One region of the Leptolyngbya sp. GGD genome, then DNA from elsewhere that is predicted to be linked to it. Evidence: predicted binding sites of a transcription regulator. Region 1 holds the regulator's gene; each other region holds the start of a gene.
What was found. The regulator NtcA, encoded in region 1, controls nitrogen genes in cyanobacteria. The targets are predictions, from matches to a motif close to TTTGTANNNNNNNNTACAAA.
Positions count from the first base shown of each region.

Region 2: the regulator NtcA is predicted to act here: its motif matches at 5,428-5,447, upstream of OU814_RS22505 (SAM hydrolase/SAM-dependent halogenase family protein).
Region 3: the regulator NtcA is predicted to act here: its motif matches at 3,341-3,360, upstream of OU814_RS19065 (MSMEG_0572/Sll0783 family nitrogen starvation response protein).

Region 1 covers NZ_JAPQKE010000001.1:655,438-662,810, forward strand. The annotation lists gene OU814_RS03115 (TatA/E family twin arginine-targeting protein translocase) at 18-317, shown strand; gene pth (aminoacyl-tRNA hydrolase) at 317-931, shown strand; gene OU814_RS03125 (DUF3146 family protein) at 928-1,188, shown strand; gene OU814_RS03130 (resolvase) at 1,202-1,633, opposite strand; gene OU814_RS03135 (DUF3084 domain-containing protein) at 1,668-3,065, opposite strand; gene ntcA (global nitrogen regulator NtcA) at 3,185-3,856, opposite strand; gene fabI (enoyl-ACP reductase FabI) at 4,296-5,096, shown strand; gene OU814_RS03150 (vWA domain-containing protein) at 5,121-5,738, shown strand; gene OU814_RS03155 (hypothetical protein) at 5,755-5,877, opposite strand; gene OU814_RS03160 (RNA polymerase sigma factor, RpoD/SigA family) at 6,605-7,373, shown strand, end outside.
Region 2 covers NZ_JAPQKE010000005.1:137,776-145,148, forward strand. The annotation lists gene OU814_RS22465 (outer membrane beta-barrel protein) at 1-411, shown strand, start outside; gene OU814_RS22470 (hypothetical protein) at 572-1,417, shown strand; gene OU814_RS22475 (tetratricopeptide repeat protein) at 1,558-2,631, opposite strand; gene OU814_RS22480 (hypothetical protein) at 3,236-3,880, shown strand; tRNA gene OU814_RS22485 (tRNA-Arg) at 4,042-4,115, opposite strand; gene moaC (cyclic pyranopterin monophosphate synthase MoaC) at 4,154-4,660, shown strand; gene OU814_RS22495 (hypothetical protein) at 4,793-4,957, shown strand; gene pirA (arginine synthesis PII-interacting regulator PirA) at 5,209-5,361, opposite strand; gene OU814_RS22505 (SAM hydrolase/SAM-dependent halogenase family protein) at 5,485-6,261, shown strand; gene OU814_RS22510 (inositol monophosphatase family protein) at 6,350-7,165, opposite strand; gene OU814_RS22515 (hypothetical protein) at 7,283-7,373, opposite strand, start outside.
Region 3 covers NZ_JAPQKE010000003.1:844,805-852,177, forward strand. The annotation lists gene OU814_RS19050 (CsbD family protein) at 1-34, shown strand, start outside; gene OU814_RS19055 (TM0106 family RecB-like putative nuclease) at 283-1,779, shown strand; gene OU814_RS19060 (MSMEG_0569 family flavin-dependent oxidoreductase) at 1,982-3,250, shown strand; gene OU814_RS19065 (MSMEG_0572/Sll0783 family nitrogen starvation response protein) at 3,424-3,906, shown strand; gene OU814_RS19070 (Nit6803 family nitrilase) at 3,959-4,939, shown strand; gene OU814_RS19075 (MSMEG_0568 family radical SAM protein) at 4,932-6,008, shown strand; gene OU814_RS19080 (MSMEG_0567/Sll0786 family nitrogen starvation N-acetyltransferase) at 6,279-6,764, shown strand; gene OU814_RS19085 (sll0787 family AIR synthase-like protein) at 6,764-7,373, shown strand, end outside.

The sequences.
Region 1 (7,373 bases):
GACATCAGGAGATCGATATGAACTTCTTCGGCATCGGCTTACCCGAAATGGTACTGATCCTCGTCGTGGCACTCTTAGTCTTTGGTCCCAAAAAACTGCCAGAAATTGGACGCAGTATGGGTAAAGCGATCCGGAGTTTCCAGGACGCTTCTAAAGAATTTGAGAATGAATTCAAACGCGAAGCAGAAAATCTGACTGCCTCGGCTCCACAGACCATGGAAGCAACTTTAGAAGAAAAACCAAAAATCGCCCCGGCAGAAGACCCTCAAACGGTTGAGGAGACTGTCGCTGTCACCCCGATCGAGAAAGAGTCCTAATGTCTTCTGAAGCAACGTCCCCGCAGCTGATCGTTGGACTAGGAAACCCTGGCAGCAAATACGAAAATACTCGTCATAATGTCGGGTTCCTGGCGATCGATCGCTTAGCAAAACTCTGGCAGATTGGACTGTCCGAACATAAAAAATTCCAAGGCTGGTTTGGAGAAGGAATGAGTCCGGTCGGCAAGATTCGCTTGCTGAAACCGACGACTTATATGAATAATTCCGGTCAAGCGATTCGAGCGGTCGTCGATTGGTACAAAATTCCACCCGAAGCGGTGATGGTCATTTACGATGACATGGATTTGCCAGTCGGTCGGCTACGATTGCGGTTATCCGGGTCAGCTGGTGGGCAAAATGGAATGAAATCCGCGATCGCTCATCTGGGAACTCAGAAATTTCCTCGCCTAAGAATTGGTATCGGTAGCGCCAAATCGAACGAGAAAGATGCGGTATCTCATGTCTTAGGAACCTTTGCCCCGAATGAGAAAGGTGCGATCGACGAGGTTTTAAACCTCACAGTCAGCGCCGTCGAACTCAGTCTCAAGCAAGGGGTTGAAAAAGCCATGAGCCTTTACAACAATCAATCTGTAGAGTCGAAGTCTGCATCATGAGCAAACGTCTCCCTGAAACCACTGCCCATGTCCGCATTTTGCGCCAGTCCTGGCAACAGGGCAGTATCGAAGGCGAGGTCAGAGCAAACGAATATGAGTGGCAGTTTCACTGGCATTTTCGACGCGGATTGCTGAACATTCAGCCTTCGCTCGGACGAGCCTTGATTAAGGAACCGCTAGGGAGATTTTTGGAAGCGAAAGATTATCAGCTTGAACCGGGTGGGGATTATTCGTTTACGATTCGGGCGGAGTTGTGAACTCCCCCACTCCCTACTCCCCTACTCCTCCACTCACCAACCGCCCCAAATACCGCTCAATCAACAAAATTGCCACAATGTCATCAATCGGTCGCGGCGGCGTTCTCATCCCTTCAGGAATCAGCCGCGTTAGCCCTTTCGGTGGATACATTTGCCAATAGCGATCGCGCGCCTCTAGCGAACTATTGCGCTCATCGACGGTGATAATTCGCATCGGCTCACTAAGATCAGTCTCTAACTTCTGTCGCCAGGTTTTAGAAGAAGTCTGATCACCCATGACCAACAGCGAAATCGGAAACTGACTCCTCAGAGATGCGATCGTCGAAATCGTCTCTTCAGACGAGATCACTTGATGATAATAAATTCGGCGATCGACTCCCATCACTGCGACTCCGCATTTTTGTCGCCCTGGATCAAATCCCAGAATAACGGGCTGTTCCGCCATACTCACCTCTTGCCGTTGTTCTGTCTACAGATTGCTAATTCGATGCCCGCAGCACAACCTGCCCATCCTGCACCGCTACTAATTCTATTTTGAGCGGTCCCGCTGTGTAAGTCACATCCGATGCAACTGCCCGCAATTCAATCGAATTCGGATAGCGGCGAAGCTGATCGATAAAAGATCCCAGACTCAACAGTTTCTCAACCTCTAGTCTGTCATTCATCACCCCTGCGACACGGGCACGGGCATTAGAAGCTGCAATTAGGTCTTGTAAGGTTTTCTGAAAATCCTGGGGGGACAGTTTAGACGGTTCCAGCGTTTGAGTCGCGATCGTATCTCCTGCTAAAAAGACAACCTGATTCGGCACCGCACTCATATTCACGACAACGCCTCGGTCGTCACCGAGAACATAATTTGCCCCGGCTTGCACCCGCACCAGATAATCTTTACCATCTTGAATTTGCTGAATGAGGTTTTGCACTTCCGCAATCGGGATTTGCACAATTTGCTGATTGTTCTGCCCCAGGCGAAGCGACTCGATCGCGGTCTGATTTGCCAATTGCAGTAATTGATCGACCGCTGCTTTGGCTCCACCTTGTTCGACGACGCGCACAACGCCTGAAGACAGCACTTGTGTCCGAAAAATTGCCAGATCACCTCGGCGAATCTGTTCCACATCTTGCTGAATCTGCTGAACGGCTGCCACGAGAAAAGCTCTCTGCTGTTCCAGGGTTTTCAATTCTGCTTCGCGTTGAGCAATGACTTGATCGCGCTCATTAATTTCGCGATCGCGCTTTTCAATCAGGGCAGTTCGTTCCGCAATTTGCGCATCTCGTTCCGCAATTTGGGCTTTCACCTGATCCCGTTGTTCAATTAACGCCTGCTGCTCAGATTCCAGCTGATTGATTTCGTTGCGGAGCGAAAGTGCTTGCTGAGAAACTGTTTCTAGCTGATTGCGGGTGAGATCTCGCTGCGCTTCTGTCCTGCGAAGTTGGGCATCGGTTTCTCGTTGTCGAGCGACTGAAACTTGAAGATTGGCATTGAGGCGCTTGAGATATTCCTCAATTTGGGCACGTTCCGATCGCGCTTGCTCTAGATCTTTCTCAACCTCAGCTTTTCGCTGATCTGTGGTTTTGAGATCAGCCGTGACTTTATCGAGGTCACGATTTGTCGCCCGCAAATCGGCTTGAATTCGCCCGAAGTTCAACACCATCTCTCGAAAGGTGCGACTGGCAAGCAGTAAAACGCCTAACGTAGAGGCAGAAATCAGCGTGCCCGTCAAAATCGTCACGACAACTGCTGTTTGTTTGGGACGGAGATTGAACAAGCTGAGGCGGGCTTTTCCCACGCGCGTTCCTAAGCGATCGCCGACTGTCGCGATCACCCCTCCTAACACCAACACCACCAAAATTAGAATTAGCCCGACATCGGACATGACGCTCCCACAAACCCCTAGACATACTGCACTCTAAGGGCACTTTCAGACTTTGCCTTTCATTATGACTGCTCGCTCTATGATTCGCGTGAGTCACTCAGGACTGAATTCTAATCGAATTAGGTAAATTGTTGACTAAGCGTTACCGGATTATGAACGGTTATTTTTTTCTTGTGAATTGAGATCATTTTGTCCTGACGCAAATCGCCCAGTAAGCGGGTGACTGTGACGCGAGTCGAGCCGATTGCTTCAGCGATCGCTTGGTGAGACAGTTTGAGATCAATCATGATCCCCTCTTGTGAGGGCACACCAAAGTCACGACACAGAATCAGGAGGAAACTAACAAGACGCGATCCCATATCTCGGTGCGCCAGCGTTTCGATCATCATTTCAGTTTGTAAGATTCTCGACGACAAGCCTTTCAGCATCAGCATCGAGAGTTCGGGATTGTCTTTGAGCGCTTTTTCAACTTGTTCGATCGGAACAGACAGCAATTCGACAGGGGTGAAGGCAACTGCGTGATAAAAGCGATCGGCACGTTGTCCTGTGATCAGAGAAAGCACCCCGAACACACTATTTTCTCGAAGCAGCGCGACGGTAATTTCTTCTCCTGCCTCGTACACCCGTGAGAGTTTAACCGCACCCTTGACGAGAAAGTAGACCCGCTCCGCCGGATCGCCCGGAAAGAAGATGGTCTTACCGCGTTCAAACGTCTCTACAACAGGAGGATATGCTCCCCCTCCAATCTGACGAAACATCGCTGCAAGCGGTTTATCCTTGGTCACTACCATTTCTTTCCTTGTCGTATCGAGTGAAGCTGGGAAGTCTAACAGTCTATGTAAGCAATCGATGACTTTAGACCACTAAAACTGAGTCTATGATCTGTTTTAGTGTCGTAAACTACAATTTCGCTTTGATCTTCAGAAAACTCAGTAAATTCTCTAAGAAGAAGGCGCAATTTCGAGTCGATCTACTGGAATCTTCTGGGCAGACCCAATAATTTCCACAGATCATACCGTGAAAGCACGAATATTCTAGGGCGAGGCATTAAGGAATCATGAAGGATTCCGAACCAGAATCAGAGAGGATTCGCTGGCAGAAAAACCGAACTGAGAAATGACGCAATTCGATTCTCGATCCGCCAAGCTTGGGACGATCGCGTCAGCGAAGAGCAGTTCGAGAGGGATCCCTTTCTGCTATCCTCATAAATGCTTTACACGGTAGAAGACCATGCTAGACCTGACTGGAAAGAACGCACTTGTAACGGGAATCGCGAACAACCGCTCGATCGCATGGGGCATCGCTCAGCAGCTACACAAAGCAGGCGCAAATATTGGCATCACCTATCTACCGGATGCAACCGGCAAAGCGGAAAAGAAAGTTGCCGACTTGACCGAGCCGCTCAATCCCAGTTTGTTCTTGCCTTTGAACGTGCAAGATGACGCACAGATTGAGAGCGCATTCAATACCGTGAAAGACAAATGGGGCAAGTTGGATATTCTGATCCACTGTCTCGCATTTGCTAGCAAAGATGATTTATCCGGCGATTTCTCCAAAACGTCGCGCGCGGGTTATTCGCTGGCGTTGGATATCAGTTCTTACTCGCTGGTGCAACTAGCTGGAGCCGCAAAACCTCTAATGAGCGAAGGCGGTAGTATCGTGACGCTGACTTACCTCGGTGGTGTGAAAGTCATCCCGAACTATAACGTCATGGGAATTGCCAAGGCAGCATTGGAAATGAACGTGCGCTACCTCGCAAATGAGTTAGGGCAGAACAATATTCGAGTCAATGCGATTTCAGCAGGTCCGATTCGGACATTGGCTTCCTCGGCAGTCGGTGGCATTCTCGATATGATTCACCACGTTGAAGAAGTTGCGCCGTTACGTCGAACTGTGACGCAGATCGAAGTCGGGAATACCGCAGCATTTCTCTGTAGTGACTTATCAAGCGGGATCACGGGTCAGGTGATCTACGTCGATGCAGGCTACGAAATTATGGGGATGACGGGATCGAAGCCCAGTGCTGGATAGCAATTAGACGATAGGAGATGTGCCGTGCCCAATTTTGAAACTTTGCAAAATCGAGACTACACCTTGATTTTGGATAAAAGTGGCAGTATGTCTACCAATGATCAAATTGGGGGCGGCAGTCGTTGGGAAGCAGCCCAAGAATCAACGCTGGCACTGGCGCGCAAATGCGAACAGTTTGATCCCGACGGTATTACGGTTTATACGTTTTCTAGCCGATTCAGACGGTACGAGAATGTGACGACGAGCAAAGTCGCACAGATTTTTATGGAAAACGATCCGGTTGGCTCGACCAATCTGGCAGCAGTGTTGCGGGATGCCACCGAAGATTATTTTCGCCGCAAAGCCACAGGGCAGAGCAAAACTGGAGAAACCATTTTAGTCATTACCGATGGTGAGCCGGACGATCGTCGAGCCGTGATTGAAGCGATCGTGCAAGCGACACAGAAAATGGAACGCGATGAAGAATTAGCCATTTCTTTTATTCAAGTTGGATCAGACGCCAGTGCGACAAAATTCTTGAAGGTTCTCGACGATCAGCTTCAAAGTGTGGGAGCAAAGTTTGATATCTGCGACACGGTGACGATGGATGATATGGCAGATATGAGTTTGGCAGAAGTGTTGTTGAATGCGATCGTAGATTAGCACGCTAAAACAGCGATTAAGTTTGGGCAGAATGAGCAGCGATCGAGCCTAAAATCGCAAGCCCAGTCAATCGACTCGATGCACCCAATTGGTCAGTCGCAGCAGCAATACCTACCTGAAGGAATAGCCAGGAAACCACAACGAAAAGCTCCGAACCTCATCGGGATACCGACCCGCGTCGCAAAACCGATGACGGTTCTCGATAAGTATAATTGCTCTTTGTTTTAAGCTGACCAATGTTGCAGACTTGATCCAGTTTTTAATGAAATCGTCACCTTAATGACACTTCAATTTCATATCTGAAAAGTAGCCTAAAATGTCCCCATTTTTTCACAATAAATTGTGGATTGAACTGTCAGAATGAAATCCATAGACCAGTTGATGGATACGGGGTTTGGCTCACTGGAACATTCTCTAAATGCGCAAGTCAGAAATCATAACAGCAGCACTTAAAAAAGTACGGTTATCCCTCTCTAGAGACTCTATCCAACTGTAAATCAAACCGTCATTATAGAAGAATCAATTCACCAAGTTTTAAATGAAGTTTTAGGGTAATGCCCATGTCTTGCAATTTACTTTGGAAAGCTAAATATTTGCTGAAATTCCTGAGTAATTTCCCTGTAAGGCTCTTTACTTTATTTAGAATTCGTCTTATCATTAAGTAAAGTCGAAACGACTTCGATTTAGAGTCCTGAACCTCACCGCTACACTTTCGGCTGTTCGTGCTTGTACCCCTTATTTTGTAAGCGTGCTAAAGATTTATCCCCCTTCCCAGGGTGGAGTTAAACAGCATTTCATTCCTGTATCGGCTTGGAATCGATTCGAGTTTGTTGTCTAAAGTTTTCATTTCACGGAGTTGACTGCACATGGCTACTGCCAATACCAAATCTAAATCCACTCCTAGCCCCACCTATACGGCTGATATGGTGCGGACGTATCTGCATGAGATTGGTCGTGTGCCGATGTTGACACACGAGCAAGAGATTCTCTACGGGAAGCAGGTTCAGCAGATGATGACCTTGCAAGAGAAGAAAGAAAAGCTTGAGAAGAAGCTGGGTCACGCGCCGACGCAGCAGGAGTTTTCTGAGCATGTTCATCTCAGTGATTCTGAGTTGAATGGTATTTTTCAACGGGGTCGTCGCGCTAAGCAGAAGATGATCGAAGCGAATCTGCGCCTGGTTGTGTCGATCGCGAAGAAGTATCAGAAGCGTAATTTAGAGTTCTTGGATTTGATTCAAGAAGGCTCACTTGGCTTAGAGCGTGGCGTAGAGAAGTTTGATCCGACTCGTGGGTATAAGTTCTCGACGTATGCGTACTGGTGGATTCGTCAGGCGATTACAAGAGCGATCGCTCAGCAAGCCCGGACGATTCGATTACCGATTCACATTACGGAGAAGCTGAACAAGATTAAGCGAGTTCAGCGCGAGCTAGCTCAGAAATTAGGGCGCAGTGCCACGGCGGCTGAGATCGCGGCTGAATTAGAGCTTGAGCCGGAACAGATTCGGGAGTTCTTATTGATGTCTCGTCAGCCTGTCTCGCTAGACTTACGAGTTGGAGATAATCAAGATACTGAATTGCAAGAGCTACTTGAGGACGATGGCCCTTCGCCGGATGCTTATTTGACTCAAGACTTGC
Region 2 (7,373 bases), on a different contig from region 1:
GTTGGTGCAGGGGTTGCAGCAGGTATTACCAATGGTGGACGTGATAATGATGCAGCCACATTCGGAGGTAATATTCAAGGACGATTTGCAGTTCCGAATGCTCCTGTTTCTGTTCGCGGCTCTGTCTTGTTTAATGGCAACAACAGTGTGATCATTCCTTCCTTAACTTACGACCTTCCTGTTGCTAAAAACACAAACGTTTATGCTGGCGCAGGCTACGGTTTCGTTCAGAAAGATGGTCAAGCTTCTCAAATGGGGAACAAAGATGCAGCCGTTCTTTCTGTAGGTGTTGAATCGGAAGTTACGAGAGGCGTAGTTGTCTACAGTGATGCAAAATATGGCATCAATGCTTATCAAGGAAGTGGCGCTGGTTCATTGAGCTTACAGGGTGGCGTTGGGATTAGATTCTAATTGCAATTCTGCAATCTCAATCTGTTTGTCTCTCTGATCTAAAAATTAGCTCCTAGCAATGCTAGGGGCTTTTTTATTAACCCTAAGAAAGAGGGTGTTTTAAAACTGCTTCGTCAATATAAAGACAGAGATTTGAAAAAGTTTTTAATTAGAGGATGGTATGACTAATTCTGCCAAAGAAAAAATTTCAACAGATTTGCAACAAGCCAAAGAAGTTGGACAACTGCGTGCTGATCGGATTCGGGAAATCATGCGCAACGCGATCGCTCAGGTCATGTCAGAACTGAAATCCGGTACAGGAGATATTCGATCGCTGGTGAAAGACGCCTTCTCCAGTGCTGCAAGCAGCCTGCAAGAAAGCGGAACTCAAGTCAAAGAAGACATTACTGCATCTGTTGAAGGCGTGATTGAAGGGATTAGTCGCACTCGGCAGCAGCAAATTGCAGAAACCGAAGCTCAAGTGAAGCAATTACAATCGCAATTATCCGAGCAAGAAGAGGAACTTGAGCAAGAAGTAGAAGCGGGAATGCATGGACTGAAAGACGCAGCGAAAGATATGTCAGCCGAAGTTCGAGAGCAGATTGAACAAACCATTGAATCGATTCGCAATAGCGAGGAAGCGACTTTGTTGAAGAGACGATATGCTCAGGTTCAAGCGCAATTGGCAATTCTCAGAGCAAACTTGGCAGCGCGGACAGAAGATTATCACGATCGGGCACAAGCTCATCTCGATGAAGCGAGAGAGTGGTACGACAAAGCACGCCCGCAAGCTGAAGCTGCAAAGACTCAAGCTGATCAGAAGATGGCTCAGCTAGACCAAAAAATGGGAGAGGCAGGAATAGCTTTGGCTCAGAAGGAACGGCAAGTCAAGCAGTTGCTGAAAGATCTTCTCAAACAGGCAACGGATATGGTGAAGGATGCGAGTGAATCTCGCAAAGCCCCCAAATCTTCAGAACCAAAATTGCCCCCGACTCAAATCGAAATCGAGGACAGTAAAATTCGTTAGAACCGTTGTGAGATTTAGTTTCGGCTTTACTCAATCCGCGACGCTCTTAGAGTTATAGGTTGAGCGGAGCCGAGACGCATTCTTCCGGTTGCTTGCTGTGATTGATCCAGCACGATCGAGCAGCCCAATCGTGCATTCATTTAAGATCGTCTTGTTTGCTCGATTGCATCTTCTGCACGTTTCGCATCTTCTGCTTTGCCCTGCTCCTCAAACAGTGTTTTAGCGCGTTCAAATGCCTCGATCGCGTCTCTTGGAAAATCACGCGCCTTCAACGCAGTGCCTAACTGGAAATAGGCACTGGCATTATTTGGATCTAGCTTGATGACTTCTCGAAATACCATAATCGACCGCATCGTTTCTTTCTGTTCTAAAGCTGTTTCTGCTAGAGCAAATTGTGCTTCAACAGAATTTGGATCCAAATTGACCGATCGCTGAAACGCGGCTAAAGCTGCTGCATTATTCCCGACTTCCCGAAGAATCTTGCCGATTTGAAGATGCAGCTTTGAATTATTTGGATCTAATCTGACTGCCCGATTGAATGCAGTCAAAGCAGCCGTCGAATCTCCCTTACTTAACAAAGCAATCCCTATACCAATTTGAGTACTGGTTCGTCTTGGGTCAAGCTGAGCTGCCCTTTGAAGTGTAGCGATTCCTTGATCAATCTGCCCTTGTTGAATCTGGATTAGCCCCATTGATTCTTGTGCATCTACATTTCGGCTATTGAGCCTTATAGCCTGCTGATAGGCTGCCAAAGCTTGCGACAAATTCCCCTGACGTGCGAGTACCGTTCCCAAACCCAAAAACGCGTTGACATTGCGAGCGTCTAATTCTGTCGCCCGACGATAAGCAGTTGCCGCCGCACTATCATTGCCCAAATTCGCCAGGCTAAATCCCAATGCATAAACAAAATCTGCATTTGCAGGTTCTAGCGTAATTGCCTGCTGATAAGCATCTGCGGCTTCCTGAAACTTTCCTTGCTGAGCGTAAATGTAACCCATGCCAGAAAAGATTCGAGCATTACGATTATCGATCGACGAAGCTCGCTGAAAGGCATCGATCGCCTCAGTCCACTTCTTTTGATCGACTAACTCTCGCCCTTGTTCGAGGAGCTTATCGAGTTCAGTATCTTGAGACTGGGCAAACGCCAACGAAGGCATCAATCCTGCCCAAAGCAAGACAGTCAGTGGCAATATTGATCGACGAATTCGAGTCATTGTGAGCATACGAGAATCTATAAAACAATTACGAGGAACGTCAAGTCGATCAGAAACTAGCGTGTTCAGATGTTCGATGAAACATTGCAATTATTTGCGAGCACTTCTATCAAAGGGCAGTCTTCACCTGGATAAATTCTATGATCTTACCTACACCAGATGTGCTTAAAAATCTAGTGATCGGATCATACCTTGCGATTGTCACAGCTGACATCGAGTACGCGATAAATGCGTGAAACACCCTCTTGATGGTATTCAAAGACTGATAGGAAAAGGACTACAAGCTACAAATGCAGATTTGCACAAGAACATCCACCCTAGACAGGTAGAACTTCAGCAGTAGGCAAAACTCTAGCTACACCTGCTGTAATAGGGTATCGAGATGAATACTGAGACGATTAATCTTGTTCAATCTGGCGTTTTTTTTCTGATCACTGCAGTGTGGACTACCGTAAAAATTTGCTGATCCCGCAGAATTTCTTTCTAATGATGGATCAAGGTCATCTCACTCTCGATAGAGTGATTTCCATTGAGCAGCCCATATAGTCTTAGGCAAGCGTAATTTCTTTGCAAATGACTATTTTGTTCGAGGAGCAAATTTACAATGGCATATACTAATCGTCCTGTAACTGAAGCGGCTGTCATTCCTGTAGCAGCTGATTATCATGATCGGGTTCGTTGGGGTCCGATTCTCGCTGGCTTATTTGTCGCGCTAGTTTCGCAGTTGATTTTGAGTGCACTGGGTGCAGCAATTGGGGCAACCTCGATCGCAAATTCGGGCGCACCCCGCTCTGACGCAGGTGGAGTTGGTACAGCAGTTGGCATCTGGGCAACGATTAGCTTACTGATTTCTCTGTTTATTGGAAGCTGGATTATGGCACGGGCTTGCGGTCCGATGACCCGAAGTACGGCTTTGCTGAATGGGGCAATTCTTTGGGCAACGACCCTAGCGTTGAGTGCTTTTCTTTTAGCGAGTGGTGTATCAGGCGCGTTTGGCTTAGCAGCTACAACAGCGGCAAATGTTGCAGGGGCGGCTTTGCCTCAAACTGGAGTGCCGAATGTCGATCCGAATGCAGCGCCCAATATCAGCGCTCAAGATGCCCGAAATATCGCAGGTACGACTGCAACCGCAGGTTGGTCATTTGTGATTGGTTCACTTTTGGGCTTAGCTGCATCTCTTGCAGGCGCAGCAACCGGCACTCGCAGACCGCGGGCTGCTTATGTTGAACCAGGTCGTGTCGCGCAGTAATTGTCGCAACAGCGATCGTTGAAAACCCCTCACAGCAGTTAGGGGTTTTTATTTTGGATTTTGGATAAAAAGTATAAGTCAGAAAATAAAATAGTGTGGAACAGGAAAATTGCCTTTAAAACATTAAAGGGGTGTCTCATCAACACCCCTAAAATATTAAACGGGCTAGGAGGGATTCGAACCCCCGACACCGTGGTCCGTAGCCACGTGCTCTAGTCCACTGAGCTACAAGCCCTTGTCAGCACTTATTCAATATACAACAATCTGCTCCAAATGACAAAAAATTCTGAAAATTCCTCAACACTTTCTCATCTTGATGCTCAAGGACAAGCGCAGATGGTTGATGTATCAGCTAAATCTGCAACGATAAGACAAGCAACAGCGATCGCGCGGGTGCGGATGAAGCCCGAAACTTTACTGGCGATCGAGTCGGGTAATAGTCCGAAAGGGGATGTTCTAGGCACAGCCCGAATCGCCGGAATCATGGCAGCGAAGCAAACATCCAATTTAATTCCATTGTGTCACCCACTCCCGATTCAAAAAGTCGAAGTCAATATTATTGCCGTGCCCGAACTTCCCGGATTTGAGATTCAAGCCACTGTGAAAATCAAAGCAGAGACGGGCGTTGAAATGGAGGCTTTGACAGCAGCCTCTATTGCGGCTTTGACGCTCTATGACATGGCGAAAGCGCTCGAGAAATCCATTACGATCGAACAAATTTGCTTGCTGAGCAAAACGGGAGGAAAATCGGGAGATTATCAGCAATCACCAAACCCGTAATTCCTCTTAAATTTTTTGTAAAGCGGGAACTATTTGAAGGCGTTCCCCGTGAAATTGCTTATACTCAGGAAATGCTCCCTTGACATCGCCCCCTCATTTTTCCATTGGCAAATCCAAGGTGGTATTCCCGCAATGAATGAACCGAACGAATTAGAACTGACTGAATCGCTCTTTAATGCGATCGCACAAGCTTTAGAGGCGTGTTGCCACTCCGGACATTTATCGGCAGATGAATACATCTCACTGCTTGACTCTGTATGGTTTACGCTCGACTTCGGCACGCGTCGTCCGAGATGAATCATCAGCCAGGTTGCGGCTCTGCTCAACGTGCAATTCTAAAATTTCTGCGAGTTCAGCGAAACCCAAGCCCAGATCTCACGATCAGTTGAATTGAGTTCTCTTATATTAAGGTGGATTTTGAATTGCAGAATTGATAGGGACAGGACGATTGCTGAAGCCGTCCTTCCTCAATCCAAAATTCACCATTAAAAAAGCGCGGCTTAGCCGCGCATATTTGAGATCCTACAATGAGAGATGAGGGAGACACTTTATCTCAGATAACTTGCTTCTGCTTCCAACATCCGCAGCAGAGCTTGATCGCCACGTGCTCTTGCTGCTTCCATGCGGCGTTGTAGATTTCGTTGTAAGTTTTCGCGGTGAACGCGGGTAACTTCGGCTGCGTGAAGACGATTTCTATTCATATGTAGGGTTCCTAGAGGTTAGTTTTTCTTATCACCATGATTTGATATTAGCATTGGCAAATTAAAACGGTAGCTTATGCTACTAAAAATTCATACTTAAGATGTAGTTTTTTGACAAAACAGATGATTGTTACCCTGATGACAGACTTTGGATTAAGTGATGCTTATGTCGGAGTGATGAAAGGTACGATCGCTCAAATTAATCCAAGGCTGCAAACTATCGACCTTACGCATAAAATTCCTCCGCAAGATATTACTTCTGCCCGTTTTCAACTTATGACTGCCTATCCGTATTTTCCGGACGGAACAGTTCATGTTGTCGTGGTTGATCCAAGCGTAGGCAGTTCGCGCAGAGCGATCGCAGTGCAGCTGAAAGCTGGATTTGTGGTTGCGCCAGATAATGGTTTGGTGAGCGGCATCTTAGAACATGCAGTGGCAGCGGTCGAGTTAACGAATCGAAAATATTGGCGATCGCAAACTCCCAGCGCAACATTCCACGGGCGCGATATCTTTGCCCCGGTTGGAGCACACCTTGCAAGTGGCGTTCCCTTGAAAGAGTTAGGGGATGAAATTGATTTGAATTCGATCATCAAATTGCCAATTCCTGATGCGATCGCAACCGAGAACGGCATTCAAGGAGTAATTCAGGCGATCGATCATTTCGGCAATTTGATCACCAATATTCCGGGGGAAAGGTTTTTCAATTGCTCTTGGTCAGTTCAGATTCATCAATCGATTTATGCAGGTCATACAACCTATGCCGATGCGAAAGTTGGCGAGATCATCGGACTGATTGGAAGTCACGGTTGGGTTGAAATTGCGATGAATCATGGCAATGCTCAGAGCTATTTGAAATTGGGGATTGGAACGTCGATCGTGACTGTTATTCAGTCAAATTAGTCCGAAAACTTCAAGACTTCTGAGTTCACCATCCAATCATTGAAAGAACCATGAAGCGTTGAAGGCTTGTAGATTGTTCAAATCACCGCTATTTAAATTTACCGATCGCCCGAACCAACGGCTCAAAAACCTCGATCAACTCTTTGCGACTCACGACTAACGTGGGATACGATCGTGCTCCATAATCTTCCCCAACCTCTAACGGAAAAATCGGGGTTAACTCTAGGGGATACCAAACGGCTCCTGATGCTTGCACGATCGCCCAAACTGCTGCAATATCCCAAATTTTTGGAGTCGCCTCAACTCCGCCCATTGTTGACCCCGCCGCAACGGTCAGCAAATTGTAAGTCGCTACTCCCAACATCCGAATTTTCGCAGGAAACGGCTGCTGCAAAACCGAAGTACTTCTTGCACAGAGATTAAAAAAGTGATTTTTCGTTAAAGCTTCTTGGCTCGATCGAATCGGTTTGCCATTGAGAAAAGCCCCCGACGGCATCTCTAGCCCTGATTCACCCTGCCAATATCCATAAAAAGACTGCCCCAATGGGGGCAAATGTACCAATCCAAAAACCGGAGTGCCCTGATAAAGCAATCCGATCGAGATTCCCCATAGCGGCAATCCTCGTGCAAAATTCGTTGTGCCATCGACTGGATCAATAATCCAGCACCATTCTCGATCGGGAAAAATATGCTCGACTTCTTCACTCAAAACCCCGTGATCAGGAAAAGCTTGAGCGATCGCGCTCCGAATCCGTTCATCCGCCCATTGATCCGATTGTGTCACCAAACTGCCATCGGCTTTTTCGGCTGCCTGAGCTTGTCCAAAATCCTTGAGCAATTGTTCACCAACTTCTGTGGTGATTTGCTGAGCAAAAGAGAGAACCGTATTCCAAAATTCAGACATATCGAAATCCCAAAGCAGTGCGGGAGATAGAGAGCAGGGAGTATTCTTCCATCATCCTGCAAAATGCTCCTTCATCTTTTCATCCTGCAAAGTCAGACTCTCACATCTTAGAACAGGCTATCTTCTTAAGCTGCGTTGCCATAAAGGAATCAACGACTGTGCCTGGTCGTAAGCATTCGTGCCGAGTGGAATTCTTTGAGCGATCGCG
Region 3 (7,373 bases), on a different contig from region 1:
AGACGCAGCGAAAGATGTTGTTGACCGTGCATAGTCGCTCTTAATTTTCACTTCAACTTGATCAAGAGATGCCTGAGCTGGGCATCTCTTTTTTACGAAAAACCGACATTTTGAAAAAACGTAGCTTAATTTACATTTAGTTTCCGCTTAAAGTCAGATTGTTAGAATAAGTTAGATCTATGTCTAATTGTTAAGAAATTGTGATTGAGAAAGACGATCGAGCGTAATCTGACGATGAAGACACGATCCCGCAGACCGCCTAATTTTTGTTAATTTATAGGCATGTTTATTACTGCTGATCTCCTGCTCAATTATCAACGCTGTAGTCGTCGAGCATTCCTCGATCGATATGGAGATGCTGAGCAAAAAGATCCGCCCAATGATTATCTGCTGAAACTGATTCAAGACAGTGCAGAAAATCGCCGACAAGTCCTCGCAACCGAAGATCAAGAACATCGCCAACCGACTTATAAAAGTGGAGATTGGCAAAAAGGTGCGGAAGAAACCTTGAAGTTGATGCGGGCGGGTGTAGAAAGAATTTATCAGCCGATTCTGTTAGCAGAAGAAGGAAATGTAACGCTCGTTGCCAATCCAGATTTATTAGTCAAACGACCGGGACAATCCATTTTTGGCGATTGGATTTATGTTCCGACTGAGATCAAACTCAGCAAGCGTCCGAAGCAGGAATATCAAATTATCGTGGCGTACTTTGTGAAGGTGCTGGCTGCGGTGCAAGGAGCTTGGGTCGAGGAAGCTTGGTTGATTTTGAAAGAACGGGGCGCGTTTGCGGTGGATTTGTGGGAAATCATTCCGCGAATGGAAACGATTCTGACCAGTTGTATTGAAGCGGTGACAGGCGAAGAAGAACCGGAAGTGTTTATTTCTCGCAGTCGATGTAGTTTATGCCATTGGTTCAGTCATTGTTATGCGATCGCCAAATCCGACAATCATTTATCGCTGCTTCCCGGTGTGACTCAATCGCGTTATGCCCAATTACAAGCGTTAAATATTACGACCTTAGAAGCCCTAGCTGAAATTCCTGCAAATCAGTTAGAACCGTTACCTGGATTTGGCAGCGAGACGGCGCGCAAGTTGGTCAGACAAGCGCGAGCAACTTTGCAGAATGTGGCGCTCTTAGGTGAAAGTTTAGCCGCGCATACGGTAGGAAAACGACCGTTTGTGATGCCAACGATTCCTACGGCTGCGATCGAACTTTATTTTGATATCGAAGCTGAGCCGAGTTTGAATCTGGTGTACTTGCATGGCGTGTTGGTCGTCGATCGTCTCCAGCAGACGGAAACGTTCCATCCCCTGCTTGCAGAGAAACCAGAAGAAGAAGCGATAGTGTGGCAAAAATTGTTGGATTTAATGTGGGCGTATCCGAATGCGCCCATTTTTCATTTTTGCCCCTATGAAGTACAGACGATGGAGCGATTGGGTAAAGTCTTTGAGACTCCTGATGAGTTGGTTAAACCGCTGCTGACGCGATTCATCGATTTGCATGACTACGTCACACAGACCGTGACGCTTCCGGTTGAGAGCTATGCGCTGAAACATATTGCGCGATGGGTTGGGTTTGATTGGCGTGATTCGACGGCAAATGGGGCACAGTCGATCTATTGGTATGCTCAATGGTTAGCAACGAGCGATCGCAGTTATTTAGACTCGATCGTGATGTACAACGAAGATGACTGTCGAGCGACCTATCAGGTGAAAGAGTGGCTAGTTGAATTTTTAGAAGCGGCGACTTTAGCCGATGATTTTGGCTACGCGGTTTAGCGGTGAATCGAGAATCGTTGATGCTCAAGTTCATGAATCCGATGCGTAAAATCTGATGAGCTATCGATAATGAGAGGGAGACGTGATGTGCGATCGCGCTGACTCTCTTTACAGCTAGACTCATCCTTCCGGTAGTGAAAACTACAACGCTCCTCTACGATCGCGCTTTACGCTGCCTAAAAATGCGATCGTGGAGTTTTCAATGCAAAGCCATTATCCAGTCATTATTGTTGGCGGAGGGCAATCAGGCTTATCGATGAGCTATTGCCTGAAGCAGAAGAATATTGAGCATCTGATTTTCGAGAAACATAAGATCGCTCATGCGTGGCAAGCCAAACGCTGGGATACTTTCTGCTTAGTGACTCCAAACTGGCAATGTCAGCTCCCAGGCTTTCCCTACTCAGGCGACGATCCGCGCGGATTTATGCAAAAAGATGCGATCGTGGATTACATCAAGAGCTATGCTGCTTCGTTCGATCCACCGATTCGAGAAGGTGTTGAAGTCTTGAAGATTATCAAAAATGACGATCGATTTGAGCTAACCACTTCGGCTAGCAATTACACAGCTGATCAAGTTGTCATCGCCGCAGGAAGCTACCATCAACCGAAAATTCCACGTCTTTCTGAACGATTTCCGTCAGCGATCGTCCAACTCCATGCGTCTGAATACAAAAGTCCAGACTTCCTACCCGATCAAATTCTGGTCGTAGGAACTGGACAATCCGGCTGTCAAATTGCTGAAGATTTGCATCTTGCAGGTAAAAAAGTTCATCTTGCTGTCGGAAGTGCTCCGCGATCGCCTCGGCTGTATCGCGGTAAAGATATCGTGGATTGGTTAGATCAGATGGGGTACTACGATCTCTCGATCGACGATCATCCTCAAAAAGAATCGGTCAGAAGTAAAGCAAATCACTATGTCACAGGTCGCGATGGCGGACGAGAAATTGACTTGCGGCACTTTGCCCGAGAAGGAATGAAGCTCTATGGCAGATTGAAAGATGTCAATGGCAGCACGATCGAGTTTGAGAACAATCTCAAACAGAACCTAGATCATGCCGATGCAGTTGCCGAAAGTATTAAGCGAACCGTCGATCAATTCATTGAAAAAAACCAGATTGATGCTCCAATCGAGCCACCTTACCAACCTGTATGGGAGCCAGACTCAGAAGAGTTAACGCTGAATGCTGCTGACATTGAAGCGATCGTGTGGTGTACCGGATATCAATCTGATTTTCGCTGGGTGGAAGTTCCAGTGTTTGATGGCAAAGGCTATCCTGGGCACGAGCGCGGCGTAACGCAGATTTGGGGCTTGTACTTCCTCGGCTTACCTTGGCTCTATACCTGGGGTTCTGGACGATTTTCAGGCATTGCAAGAGATGCTCAGTATCTTGCAGATTATATTGCTGCAAGAAAGAAAGTCTCACAAGATAGTGCTTGGAGTGTTGTGAATGAGTTTTTACTCGGATCATGACCTGTTGATTTAGATAGGTCAGTTTTTGGGTTTTGCTAGCTGTGTAACCCTTCGATCAAGCTCCCTAGTTTTATGATCAGTGTTCTAGTTCTAGTAGCCAGCACTACAAAAGTTAGTAACCAATCCCCACTAATCTTGCAGCAAGCTCATCTATCAAATTTAAGGAGATCGCTATGCCAGAGGTTACAGCTCCCGCACATCAAACTGGCGATTTCTTTGTAGACTACGAAGAAAAAGTTTTTCCAGATGTCAAAGCGGAACCTGGCGAGAAAGCTTTAGTCACGTTTCACACCGTTGCTTTTGAAGGCTCGATCGGATTTGTGAACTTGCTTCAAGCTACCCGATTACTCAGAAAAGGCTTTGAAACTTCGATTTTGCTCTATGGACCTGGTGTAACTTTGGGGGTACAACGCGGCTTCCCGAAACTCGGAGATTCTGCTTTTCCAGGACACCAGAACTTCAATGATCAACTGAGCAAATTCATGGCAGAAGGCGGCAAAGTTTATGCCTGTCGCTTTGCATTGCAAGCGCTCTATGGTCATGGTGAACCTTCTTTAATTCCTGGAATTCGACCGATCAATCCATTAGATGTCTTGGATCTCGTTCTGATGCATCGCAAAGATGGTGCATTTATCCTCGATACCTGGACACTTTAAAAGCTCCGAAAATCTCCGATTGCAAGTCTAATTTTCACTTACCTCTCCCACAATGACAGATGCTCACATTGTTCGAGCGGCAGCCGTACAAATTAGTCCAGTCCTGTTTAGCCGTGATGGGACAACCGAGAAGGTTTTAGACGCGATCGCGTCCGCTGCCAAATCAGGCGCGCAGCTCGTTGTCTTTCCAGAAACCTTTATTCCGTACTATCCTTACTTCTCGTTCATTCAGCCTCCAGTGCTAATGGGCAAAGAACACATGCGGCTGTACGAAGAAGCTGTGATTGTTCCTAGTCCAGTCACAGATGCGATCGCTCGTGCTGCTCGATCGTATGGTGTCGTTGTCGTTGTGGGAGTGAACGAGCGAGACAACGGATCGCTCTATAACACTCAGCTTGTTTTTGATGCGAATGGAACCTTGGTTTTGAAGCGCCGCAAAATTACGCCAACTTACCATGAGCGCATGGTTTGGGGACAGGGAGACGGTGCGGGACTAAAAGCGATCGACACTGCGATCGGGAAGCTTGGAGTGCTTGCCTGTTGGGAGCATTACAATCCACTCGCGCGCTATGCTTTGATGGCACAGCATGAGCAAATTCACTGTTCACAGTTTCCAGGCTCAATGGTTGGGCAAATTTTTACGGATCAAATCGAAGTTACCATTCGCCATCATGCTTTAGAAGCAGGCTGCTTTGTTGTGAATGCGACAGGTTGGCTCTCGCCTGAGCAAGTTGCACAAATTACGAGCGATGAGAAGCTTCAGAAGGTTCTAACAGGTGGTTGTAATACCGCAATTATTAGTCCCGAAGGTAATCATCTTTGTCCACCGATTTTAGAAGGAGAAGGAATTGCGATCGCGGATCTCGATTTCTCGCTGATTACGAAGCGCAAGCGTATGATGGATTCTGTGGGGCATTATGCTCGTCCTGATCTCCTTCAGTTGCAGGCAAATTTTGATACTCAAACGGTGCTAAAGGAGTCGCTCGAAGTGCAGCCAGCAGAACAGTTTTTAATCCCTAACCTCAATGAATAAGCAACAACTCATTACGGACTTACAATCACATGGATTGAAGCTGATTGACTCTCAAATCGGTGCATCAGGGCGACAAGGTGGAGCAGGACCTTCAGATCACAAAGCAGTGACGATCGAAGGAACAACCATTATGGTTCCGATTTACAATACACCTGCTGCAAGTTCTCCCTATAGCACTAATCAAACGGCTCAAGTTTTAGAACTAAATGGAGAAGCGATCGCCCCGATTAGTTTTCCTAAGCAACCCAAGTTCTACAACTTCACCACAGAAGACGGGATTCCTTACTGGAAGATTGCGTTACTTCATAGTCATGATGTCCTTGCAACCACAGTTTTGCAGACCTGTATGCGATACAGCGATGCGGCTACAGCTTGTCAGTTTTGCGCGATCGGGCAATCTTTAGCGACAGGGAAAACTATTGCTCGTAAAACGCCAGCGCAACTTGCAGAAGTTGCAGAAGCGGCAGTTCGGCTCGATCACGTGAAACACATGGTGATGACGACCGGAACACCAAATACGAGCGATCGCGGTTCAGCTTACCTGACAGAATGTGCAGCCGCTATCAAAGCAAAAGTAAATCTTCCCATTCAAGCTCAATGTGAGCCACCGGATGATTTTGCTTGGTTCGATCGGATGAAAACGGCTGGAGTGGATAGCTTAGGAATGCACTTAGAAGCGGCTGATCCAGAAGTGCGAGCAAAAATCATGCCGGGCAAAGCTTCTGTGCCACTAGATTACTATTACAAAGCTTTTGAGGCATCTGTTAAAGTGTTTGGTCGGGGTCAAGTTAGCACTTACTTGCTTGCAGGACTCGGTGATAGCTTAGAGACTTTGATTGAAATGTGCGATCGCTTAATTCGTCTCGGTGTTTATCCTTTTGTTGTGCCGTTTGTTCCGATTACAGGCACGCCTTTAGAAGGACATGCTGCTCCAGATCGTGACTTTATGCTGGCTTTGTATCAGCAAGTTGGAGCAATGATCCAGCAATCAGACTTCTCTGCAACTGAGATGAAAGCAGGCTGTGCAAAATGTGGAGCTTGCTCTGCTTTATCCAATTTTGAGTCTTAGGGGAATAGTTTGTTAATCGTGTACCAGAAAACATTTTTTCGCTGCGTTGCGATTCCGCCCTCGATTAAAATCGGGGTTAACAAAACGAAGTCCACTAAAGGGACTAAAACAGCCAGCCTGAGAGTGTTCCAGTCCCTTCAGTGGACTTTTCTCTATTAGCCCCGATTTTAATCGAGGGCGAGGCAGAATCGGAGCTTAGGGACTTTATTAACCGCAAGTTCCTAGCTATCAAATTTTGAGTCTTAGCTGTCGAATTTTGAATCCTAACCTATGTCCTATCAGTTTAAACTTGCTCAATCCGCGAGAGAAGTTCAAGCTTACTTCGATCTGCGTCGATTAATTTTTACAGAAGAACAACAGCTATTTGAAGATGATGTAGACGAACTTGATCGAATTTCCTATCCGATTATTGCCGTTGATCAGGCTCAAGTTGTCGGTGTTGTGAGAATCTACGAAATCGAACCTGGCATCTGGTACGGTGGCAGATTAGGCACGCATCCAGACTATCGAAAAGGCTGGCAGATTGGCAAAGGTCTCATCTACAAAGCAGTTACCACTGCAAATACTTGGGGCTGTCAGCAATTCTTAGCCACCGTTCAGCTTCAAAATGTGCGATTCTTTCAAAGATTACATTGGCGATCGCAAAAAGAACTGATGATCTGCGATCGACCTCACCATTTGATGGAAGCTGACCTCGATTTCTATCCGCCCGGAACTGAACCGCGCCCAATTCTTGAGGTTCGGGAGGCATCTTGATGCTGTCATCTCTGGCTGACCAACTTCATCGCTCTTTGGGGTTGCTGCAAAAGCAAGATATTCAAACTGCGGCGAATGCGTTGAAATCTGACTGGAGCAATGCAAAAATTCGATTAGGGGATGATTGCGCAGCAATTCGCGATCGCGATGGCTATCTTCTCTTTGCGGCTGAGGGAATGTTACCGCAATTTGTCGAGCAGGAGCCTTGGTTTGCAGGCTGGTCGGCAGTCATGGTGAATGTGAGTGATATCTATGCGATGGGAGGAACTCCGATCGCGGTTGTCGATACGATTTGGAGCAAAACCGGGCAGAATACAGATGCAATCTGGGAAGGAATGAGAGCTGCATCTGCGGCTTACAATGTCCCCATTGTTGGCGGACACACAAACTGCCATAGTTCTTATACAGCATTATCTGTCGCAATTCTGGGACGCGCAAATCGTGTGATTACTAGCTTTGATGCTCAACCTGGAGATTTATTATTAGTTGCTACTGATCTTCGAGGTCAACCTTATCCCAACTATCCCTTCTGGAATGCTGCAACTAATGCCGATCCAACTCAACTGCGAAAGAACTTGTCGATTTTGCCAAAACTAGCTGAAACTGGGC